Regions from separate parts of the Streptomyces sp. NPDC031340 genome, predicted to be linked through region 2. Evidence: riboswitches for the same ligand, from Rfam matches in the RefSeq annotation. Region 2 holds a riboswitch; the other holds the start of a gene.

Region 1 (5,051 bases), on a different contig from region 2:
GGTCAGCGCGTCCGGAGAACTCGATCCGGCGGCGCGGTTCTGGCACACGGGCGGCGAGAAGGTCCTCTACACGACGGGCGAGGGCGCCGAGCGGGCCCGCGCGCTGGGTCTCGCCGCCGACGTCGTCGTGCTGGGCGACGAGGTCGGCTGGCGGCCGCTGCTGCGGCATCTGCACGACGTCCGGGGGGTGCGCCGTCTCATGGTGGAGGGCGGGGGGCTGGTGCACACCCAGCTGCTCCAGCAGGGGCTCGCCGACGAGCTGCAGCTCGTGCTGGCGCCGCTGTTCGTGGGCGACCCCGCCGCGCCGCGGCTGTTCGGTCCGGGGGCGTACCAGGGCGGGCGGCTGCGGCTGCTGGAGACACGGCGGATCGAGGACGTCGTCCTCATGCGGTACGAGCCGACGGCTCCCGGCGCCGGGGAGGTCGCCGTGGCCGCCGACCGCCACTGGCTGGCTCTCGCGTGCGAGCTGGCGGAGCTGTGTCCGCCGTCGCGGACGGCGTTCAGCGTGGGGGCGGTGGTGGTGGCCGGTGACGGCACGGAGCTGGCCCGGGGGTACTCCCGTGAGGGCGACGATCCTGTGGTGCACGCCGAGGAGGCGGCTCTGGCGAAGCTCGATCCGGCCGATCCCCGGCTCGCCGGCGCCACGGTCTACAGCAGCCTCGAGCCGTGCGCCCGGCGCGCGTCCCGGCCGAAGCCGTGCGCGCGTCTGATCCTCGACGCGGGGGTGCGGCGGGTGGTGACGGCTTGGCGGGAGCCCGACACGTTCGTCGAGAGCGCGGACGGGAGCGGGCTGTTGGCGGGGGAGGGGGTCGACGTGGTCGTGCTGCCGGAGTACGCGGAGCGGGCCGCGGCGCCGAATCGGCATCTGGTGGGGTAGCGGGGCGCCGGGTGCGGGGTGCCTGCGGCGGCTTGTCGCGGTTCGGTGGGGGTGCGCCACTGCCTGCGGCGGCTTGTCGCGGTTCGGTGGGGGTGCGCCAGTGCCTGCGGCGGCTTGTCGCCGGTCGGTGGGGGTGCGCCAGTGCCTGCGGCGCCTGTGCGGGTCTCGGGGGGTGCGCGTTGCGCCGACGGTGGGGGGAAGTCGGGGCCGGGACGGGGGTGTCCGTCCTCGGAACGGCGCGGAATCGGTGGGCTCGGAGGTGCTGGGGTTGACGCGCCAACCGCTGCGGGCGGACACCCCCGTCCCGTCCCCTTCCCGCCGTGGGCGGCCGACGGCGCGCTCCGCGGAGAAACGCGTGTGCTTGCGGTCCCGCGCATGGCGTACACTGGTGACACAACGACGCGGGGTGGAGCAGCTCGGTAGCTCGCTGGGCTCATAACCCAGAGGTCGCAGGTTCAAATCCTGTCCCCGCTACTCAAGGCCGACGGCCGGGATCGAAATGATCCCGGCCGTCGGTGTTTTCGCGCGGTCGGTCACCGGGAGTGATGGGGTGACCGCCCTGCGCAGTGCGGTCGACGGGCCGTCCGGGGTGAAGGGTGGGGTCAACTCGCCCGTTTTTAGGTGGTCATGGGGACGTACGTCCGGCGTGGATTCGTTAATGATCAAGCGGAACAGCTTGGAAACGAGCCCCTGCGTCTATTAACGTTCGATAACGCAGCGCGGTCGTCCCAGCCGTCACAAGAGGCGGCTCCGTGCGCACGCGCCGAATCCCGCAAGGGAACCGGGGAACCACCACCCTGGGGTGAATCGCGCGAATACCGCCGTGGAAGCACGGTCGATATACGCGCGTAGGAGACCTTCCTGCTCCGAACCCGTCAGCTAACCCGGTAGGCGAGGAGGAAGGAAAGGAGCACGCCCACGTGGCGTCCAACCCGCCTGCCCCGACAGCCCCGTTCCAGCCGAGTGACACCTTCGGCTACGGCGGCTACCGCACCGACGAGGGCCCGTGGGAGGCATGGAACCCCACTGAGGATTCCGTCCGTCCCGTCCGTGGCCGGCATCGCGTCTCCAAGCAGCGCGGCGGGGGACTCGCCCGCAGCTCCACGGTTCTCGGCGTCGGCGTCATAGCCGCCGTCGGCGCGGGCGGCATGGCCAGCGCCAACACCGGCAAGCCGCCGGTGTCCATCTCCATGCCCGACCTGCCCTCGGTCGGTTCGCTGATCTCCGACGACGAGCCCGAGCCGCAGGGGTCCGCCACTCCGCTCAGCAGCGTCGGCGTGACCTCGGCGGAGAGCACCAAGGACGCCGGCGAGGCGCTGCGCGACCGCATCATGGCGCAGGCCGAGTCGCAGCAGGTCCAGGTCGAGACCAAGACGCAGCGGGCCACCGAGGCCGCCGTCGCCAAGCAGGTCGCCGACGCGGCCGCGCAGGCCGAGAAGGCGGCCGCCGCGAAGGCCGCCGCCGCCAAGGACAAGGCGGAGGCGGAGGCCAAGAAGAAGGCCGAGGCCGCGCGCCTCGCCGAGCTGGCCAAGCAGTACACGCTGCCGACCTCCTCGTACACCATCACCTCGACCTTCGGTCAGGCCGGCTCCATGTGGTCCTCCGGCTACCACACCGGCCTCGACTTCGCCGCCCCGACCGGCACGCTCATCAAGGCCATCCACAGCGGGACCATCACCGAGGCGGGCTGGGCGGGGGCGTACGGCTACCGCACGATCCTGACCCTGGACGACGGCACCGAGCTGTGGTTCTGCCACCAGTCGTCGATCAGCGTGAGCGTGGGCCAGAAGGTCAGCACCGGCGACGTCATCGGGCGCGTGGGCGCCACCGGGAACGTGACCGGCCCGCACCTGCACCTCGAGGTCCACGCGGGCGGGCAGGCCAGTGGCATCGACCCGATGGCCTGGCTGCGCGGCAAGGGACTCAACCCCTGATCTCTCCCTGATCCCCGGCGGTCCTGGCGGCAAACCCCCCGACGTCAGGACTGCCGGTCAGGCGTGTCCGGGAATTCCGGGCAGGTCTCAGTAGCGGTACGGGTTGTACGTGGGGTTCGCGGGGTGTCCGTAGGCCGGCCAGGGCGGTGCGACGACCGGCACGGGGGGAGCCGTCACCCTGGCCGCGTGGTCCAGCGCGGGCCGCGCGATCTCGCGCCGCCACCAGAGTTCGGCCAGCAACTCCCGCTCCCGTACGACGAAGTCGGCGTCCGCGCGTCCGCGCCGTCCCCGGTGCCGCAGGAACGCCAGCGACGTCGCGTACGCCTCGTACTGGGCCACCGTCCGCCTGGCCGGCTTGCCGAAGCGGTGGCGGGCGTACTCGCGGGCCGCCCGCCGCGCCCGCATGGAGCCGAGCGCGTACGGCTCGGCCGGCGTCAGCCAGCCCGCGACGACGTACGGCGGCAGTTCCTCGCGCACGGTCCGCAGTTCGCGCTGCCGCGTCCAGATCACCAGCCAGGTCAGCAGCCCGAACGCGGGCACCATGAAGGCCGCGTAGACCGCGAAGAACCCGAACTGGCCGAACGTCGCCGAGCCGTTCCACAACGCGTGCATGCCCATGGCGAGCAGCAGCCCGGAGAGCGGGACGAGCACGCGCCGGACGTGCTGCCGTTCCGCCGAGAGCGCGGCCACGCCGAAACCGATGCCGGTCAGGACGGTGAACAGCGGGTGCGCGAACGGCGACATGACGACGCGGACGAAGAAGGTCGCCGCGGTGACGGAGGCGATGCCGCTGTCGCCGGTGAGCTGGTCGGTGCCGAAGGCGGTGCCGAGGTAGAGGATGTTCTCGGTGAACGCGAAGCCGGTGGCGGTGATCCCGGCTATCACCACCCCGTCGACGATTCCCGCGAAGTCCCGTCTGCGGAACAGGAACACCAGCAGCACGGCCGCGGCCTTCGCGGATTCCTCGACGACCGGCGCTATGACCGTCGCGCCGAGGGTGTCCGCGCTCGCCGGGTCCGCGGTCGACGTCGCTATCCATCTGGTCGCGAAGCTGTTGGCGACGATCGCTATCAGTGCCGCCGCGCAGGCGCCCCACGCGAAGGCGAACACCAGGTTGCGCCACGGGCCGGGGGCGACCCGGTCGAGCCAGCGGAAGGCGGCCACCAGGAGCGGCACCGGCAGCACGGCGAGTCCCAGCCCGACCAGGAACCCCTCGGTGCCGGTCTGTTCGCGCACCAGGGCCAGGATGACGAGCCCGGAGAGCGCGAGCAGGGTGCAGAGCGCGCCGTAGCGCACCCACCTGCGCTGCCACCAGTGCGCGTGCCTGGCCCCGCCGCCGGCCAGGCCGCCGGCGTACGGCGGATGCGTCGGGTACGGGGGAAAGGTGGCCACGGCATCGACCCTAACGAGGCAGCGCGCCGCCCGCGACGGTGCGGGATGCGTCCGGCACGCTTCAGGCGCCGGCGGGGGGCTGGTTGTGCTGCTGTACGCGGCGGAACAGCAGGTCGTTCACGACATGTCCCTTGTCCAGTCCCTGTCCCTCGAAACGGGTCAGTGGCCGGAAGCCGGGGCGCGGCGCGAAACCGCCGCCGGGCCGGGTGTTCTCGAACCCGGGATGCGCGGTGAGCACCTCGAGCATCTGCTCGGCGTACGGCTCCCAGTCGGTCGCGCAGTGCACGATGCCGCCCGGCTTGATGCGGGACGCGGCGAGATCGAGGAACTCGGGCTGGATCAGGCGCCGTTTGTGGTGCCGCTTCTTGGGCCAGGGGTCGGGGAAGTAGACGCGCAGGCCGTCGAGGGAGTCCGGGACGAGCATCTCGCGCAGCAGGATGATCGCGTCCCCGTTGCCGACCCGGACGTTGGACAGGCCGGCCTGGTCGGCGAGGTTGAGCAGATTGCCCTGGCCGGGGGTGTGCACGTCGACGGCGAGGATGTTGGTCCCCGGGTCGGCGGCGGCCATCTGCGCGGTGGCCTCGCCCATGCCGAACCCGATCTCCAGCACCACCGGACCGGTGTCGCCGAACAGTTCGGCGAGGTCGATCACCCGCTGCCCGTCGATGTCCAGCCCCCACTTGGGCCACAGCCGCTGCAACGCGTCCGCCTGCCCCGCGGTCACCCTGCTGCGCCGGGGCTGGAAGCTCCGGATCCGCCGCTCGAAGTGCGACCCGGCGGGATCGGCCTGCGGCCCGTCCGGGAACCGGGGTTCCCCCCTGCCCCGGGCACGCCGGAAGGACGCGCCC
Region 2 (5,051 bases):
TTGTACGACGGCTGCCCCCAGGCGCTGCGCATCGACGAGCGCGTCAGGTAGAGCCGTTCCCGCGCGCGCGTGATGCCGACGTACGCCAGGCGCCGCTCCTCCTCCAGCTCCTTGGTCTGGCCGAGGGCGCGCATGTGCGGGAAGACGCCGTCCTCCATGCCGGTGAGGAAGACCACCGGGAACTCCAGGCCCTTGGCGGTGTGCAGGGTCATCAGGGTGATGACGCCGTCGCCGTCCTCCTCGTCGGGGATCTGGTCGGAGTCGGCGACCAGGGCGACCTGTTCGAGGAAGTCGGCCAGCGTGCCGGCCTCTCCCTCGCCGCGCTCCTGCTCGAACTCCAGCGCCACAGCCGCGAGTTCCTGAAGGTTCTCGATGCGGGTCTCGTCCTGCGGGTCGGTGGACGCCTGCAACTCGGCCAGGTAGCCGGTGCGTTCGAGCACAGCCTCCAGGACGGTCGCCGGGCCGGCACCGGACTCGACGATCGTGCGGAGGTCCTCCATCAGCGTGTTGAACCGCTTGACGGCGTTGGTGGAGCGCGCCGCCATGCCGTACGCCTCGTCGACGCGCCGCAGCGCCTGCGGGAAGCTGATCTTCTCGCGCTGGGAGAGCGCGTCGATCATGGCCTCGGCGCGGTCGCCGATGCCCCGCTTGGGCACGTTGAGGATGCGGCGCAGCGGCACCGTGTCCTCCGGGTTGGCCAGCACCCGCAGGTAGGCCAGGACGTCCCGGACCTCCTTGCGCTCGTAGAAGCGGACGCCGCCGACGACCTTGTAGGGCAGGCCGACGCGGATGAAGACCTCTTCGAAGACACGGGACTGCGCGTTGGTGCGGTAGAAGACGGCGACGTCGCCGGCCTTGGCCTCGCCCGCGTCCGTGAGGCGGTCTATCTCGTCGGCGACGAACTGCGCCTCGTCGTGCTCGGTGTCCGCGACGTAGCCGGTGATGCGCGCACCCGTGCCCGCGTTGGTCCACAGGTTCTTCGGGCGGCGGGACTCGTTGCGCTCGATGACCGCGTTGGCCGCGCTGAGGATCGTCTGGGTGGAGCGGTAGTTCTGCTCCAGCAGGATCGTGGTCGCGTCCGGGTAGTCCTCCTCGAACTGGAGGATGTTGCGGATGGTCGCGCCGCGGAAGGCGTAGATCGACTGGTCCGCGTCACCGACGACGCACAGCTCGGCGGGCGGGAGGTCGTACTCGTTCGGCGGGACGTCGGTGTCGTCGGCGCGGGCGCCGGTGCCGACGAGCTCGCGCACGAGCGCGTACTGGGCGTGGTTGGTGTCCTGGTACTCGTCGACCAGGACGTGCCGGAAGCGGCGGCGGTAGTGCTCGGCGACGTCGGGGAACGCGCGCAGCAGGTTGACCGTCGTCATGATCAGGTCGTCGAAGTCGAGGGCGTTCGCCTCGCGCAGCCGCGACTGGTACAGGGCGTAGGCCTGGGCGAGGGTCTTCTCGAATCCGTCGGTGGCCTGCGCGGCGAAGTCCTCCTCGTCGATCAGCTCGTTCTTCAGGTTGCTGATCTTGGCGCTGAAGGACTTGGGCGGGTAGCGCTTGGGGTCGAGGTCCAGGTCACGGCAGACCAGGGCCATCAGGCGCTTGGAGTCGGCGGCGTCGTAGATCGAGAACGACGACGTGAACCCGAGCCTCTTGCTCTCCCGGCGCAGGATGCGCACGCACGCGCTGTGGAAGGTCATCACCCACATCGCGTTCGCGCGGGGGCCGACGAGCTGCTCGACGCGCTCCTTCATCTCGCCCGCGGCCTTGTTGGTGAAGGTGATCGCGAGGATCTGGCCCGGGTGGACGCCCCGCTCGGCGAGCAGGTAGGCGATGCGGTGGGTGAGCACGCGGGTCTTGCCGGAGCCGGCGCCTGCCACGATGAGCAGGGGGGTGCCGTGGTGCACGACGGCGGCGCGCTGGTTGTCGTTCAGCCCCTCCAGGAGCGCTGCCGCGTCGACCGGGGGTCGCGGGGCGCCGTCGCGGTAGTAAGCGTCCCGGTCCGGCGGCACGTCGAACTTCCCGCCGAACAGATCGTCCGGAACAGGTTCCGGCACATGATCGTCCTCGGGCGGCGGCGGAGGCTCCTCCTCGTGGCCGCGGGGGGCCTGGAGGTCCGCCAGGAAGCTGTCGTCAAAGAGGCTGCTCATCGCTCTCCGAGTCTAGGGCGCCCCACCGACAGCCCGCCGCCGCCCTGAGAACATCGCCGGATCCGGCGACCCCGTTCCCTGGGGCACGCTCCGTATCGGATGGTCACATTCAGCGATCGACAGGGAGCGCTCGACCGAAGGTCACGAAAATGTATCGGGCATATCGAACATCAACCTTCACAGGAGCCACGCGAGTTGGCTACGGTGCCGGGCAGGCCGAACGACCCCCACCGGCGAACGTCGCCGGGCCGTACGGCCTCCGCCGAGTCCGGCGCGCCGCCGCGCTTCCGGAGCCGGGGACCCAACCGACCTTGGGGTGAATCGGCCCACTCTCCTTCCGGGGAGAAGGCCGTAGGGCAACCCTTCCGAACCATCCCGCCCGAACCCGACAGCTAACTCGGTAGGCGGAAGATGGAAGGAGTCGCCTCCCTTGGCGTCGCACCGCAAGTCGCGCCCCGCTGGTACGCGCGTGGCCGGAATCCGCACCCCCGCCCTCGCCACCGCCGCCCTCACCTCCGTGGCCCTGCTGTCCCAGTCGGCCAACGCCGCCCCCGCCGCCGACGGGAAGCCGAGCCTGGAGGAGGTCGAGAAGAAGGTCGACGACCTGTACCGCCAGGCCGAGTCGGCGACCGAGAAGTACAACGCGGCGAAGGAGAAGACGTCGAAGCAGCGCAAGCGCGTCGACACCCTCCTCGACGACGTCGCCAAGCGCACCCAGAAGCTGAACGAGGCGCGGGAGGAACTCGGGTCCTTCGCCGCGGCCCAGTACCGCACCGGCGCCTCCGCGCCCGACACCGCGACCTTCCTGCTCGCGGACTCGCCGCAGGACTACTTCGACCAGACCCAGCTGATGAGCCGGCTCACCGGCCGCCAGAAGCAGGCCGTCGACGACTACGTCACCGAGCAGTCCGCGACGATGAAGAAGCGCCAGGAGGCCACCAAGAGCCTGGAGACGCTCACCGAATCGCAGAGCGACCTCCAGACGGCCAAGTCCACCGTCCAGAAGAAGCTGTCCGACGCGCGTGAACTCCTGTCGAAGCTGAACGCCGAGGAGAAGGCGCGGCTGGCGGCGATCGAGAAGAAGAAGCAGGAGGAGGCCGCGCGCCAAGCGGCCGAGCTGGCCGCTCAGCAGGCGGCGCAGCAGAAGGCGCAGGAACAGAGCGGCAGCGCGTCGACGGGCTCGACCTCGACCTCGGGGAGCTCGACCACCGACTCGACCTACACCACCAAGGCCGAGAAGGCGATCGCCTTCGCCCGCGCGCAGATCGGCAAGCCGTACGTCTGGGGCGCCACCGGTCCCGACTCCTACGACTGCTCTGGCCTCACCCAGGCCGCCTGGAAGGCGGCCGGCGTGGCCCTCCCCCGCACCACCTACGACCAGGTGAACGCTGGCACCACCGTCTCACTCGCCGACGCGCAGCCCGGCGACCTGATCTTCTTCTACGACGACATCAGCCACGTCGGCCTCTACATCGGCAACGGCATGATGATCCACGCCCCGAAGCCGGGCGCGTACGTCCGCGAGGAGTCGGTCTACTACGGCGGCGCGTCGATCATCCACAGCGTGGTCCGCCCGGCCTGAGAGCAGGCGTACAGCCCTGGCCTGGTCGAGCGCCCTGTCCCGGGAACCCGACCAGGCTCTGCCCCGGCTACAGATACGGGCGGGTGATCAACTCGATCGCGTGGCCGGCGGGGTCCTTGAAGTACACGCCTCGGCCGCCGTGCTCGTTGTTGATCTCACCGGTGCGGCGCATCTGCGGGTCGGCCCAGTGCTCGATGCCCTGGTCACAGAGCCGCCGGTACGCCCGGTCGAACAGCTCGTCGTCGATCAGGAACGCGTAGTGCTGCATCTGGATCTCCACCGGCGGCTCGGCGAACTGCAGCAGCACACCGTCGGGGAGCTGAATGTTGGTGAAGGGGCCCCAGGAAGGCGCTTCCGCCACTTCCAGCAGTTCCCGGAAGAAGCGGGCCGACTCGCGGCGGTCCTTGGCGGCGATGATGGTGTGGTTGAACGTGACTGCCATACGGCTGACCTCAGTATCGTTCGGCACGACAAACGGACTCGCGGTGCACGAGCACTGGGAGGTCCGCGTGCCGAACTGAGGGAGTGCCCTCTCGGCACCCGCCGCGCGATCAGCCCGCCACCGGGTGGCCAATCCGTGTGTGGCGTAATGCCGGTCCGGTGTTCACGTCGGGTGACCCTACTTGGCCCCTTCGGGTCAGGTCCAGAGCACCGCGATGAAGATGTTGGTCATGGTGAGCCCGCCCACCAGTCCGAACAGGCCCTTGTCCACTTTCTCCTCGTCCCGCTTGACGTAGACCAGACCGAGGATGACGACCAGGACGGCGAGCTTCACGCCGATCTTGATGTTGTTGACCTCGTGGCCCTGGGCCTGATGGATGCCGACCAGGGCCACACCGGTGATCAGCATGGTCAGTGCGCCGTGCAGCATCGCGGGCACGAAGCGTGCGGTGCCCTGGCCCATCGCCTTCATCTGGGTGAGGAAGCCGCCGAGGAGCGCGGCTATGCCGATGATGTGCAAGCCGACGAAGAGATGGATGAGTACGTCCATGAGGCCGGAGCTTAGACAGCGCCCCGAACCCCACCCGACACCGGCCCTCCCCCCGACGGCGGCATACGCGACGAACGCGGCCCAGGCCGTCCCGGCGACAGCGAAACGGGGACTCCGGGAGGGGTAGGTGTGGCGCGAACTCCTGAGGAAGACCCCACATGGCTGAGGAGCATGCTGTTGCCCGGCAGGCGTATGGCAGGGTCGTCCCGCAAGGCCGGTGCCGGCGGCTCAGGGAGGAAGCGTGGAGCAGAGGATCTTGGCGCAGCGCTACGAGTTGGTGGAGCAGCTCGGGCGCGGCGGCATGGGGACTGTGTACCGGGCGGTCGATCGTCGGCTGCGC

Evidence for each region. Region 2 has a riboswitch for cyclic di-AMP ahead of ACZ5GT_RS21340 (C40 family peptidase). Riboswitches for the same ligand answer to the same signal wherever they lie in the genome.
Region 1: it holds a riboswitch for cyclic di-AMP, as region 2 does, so the genes downstream of both, ACZ5GT_RS18675 (M23 family metallopeptidase) here and ACZ5GT_RS21340 (C40 family peptidase) in region 2, are expected to answer to the same signal.

Annotation. Positions count from the first base shown of each region.
Region 1 is NZ_JBVIIE010000021.1:113,291-118,341, forward strand. Features, by position in the region: gene ACZ5GT_RS18665 (dihydrofolate reductase family protein) at 1-877, shown strand, start outside; tRNA gene ACZ5GT_RS18670 (tRNA-Met) at 1,278-1,351, shown strand; cyclic di-AMP (ydaO/yuaA leader) riboswitch at 1,629-1,786, shown strand; gene ACZ5GT_RS18675 (M23 family metallopeptidase) at 1,798-2,811, shown strand; gene ACZ5GT_RS18680 (PrsW family intramembrane metalloprotease) at 2,899-4,203, opposite strand; gene trmB (tRNA (guanosine(46)-N7)-methyltransferase TrmB) at 4,265-5,051, opposite strand, start outside.
Region 2 is NZ_JBVIIE010000026.1:34,738-39,788, reverse strand. Features, by position in the region: gene pcrA (DNA helicase PcrA) at 1-2,138, opposite strand, end outside; cyclic di-AMP (ydaO/yuaA leader) riboswitch at 2,389-2,560, shown strand; gene ACZ5GT_RS21340 (C40 family peptidase) at 2,569-3,720, shown strand; gene ACZ5GT_RS21335 (VOC family protein) at 3,788-4,162, opposite strand; gene ACZ5GT_RS21330 (hypothetical protein) at 4,358-4,711, opposite strand; gene ACZ5GT_RS21325 (protein kinase domain-containing protein) at 4,953-5,051, shown strand, end outside.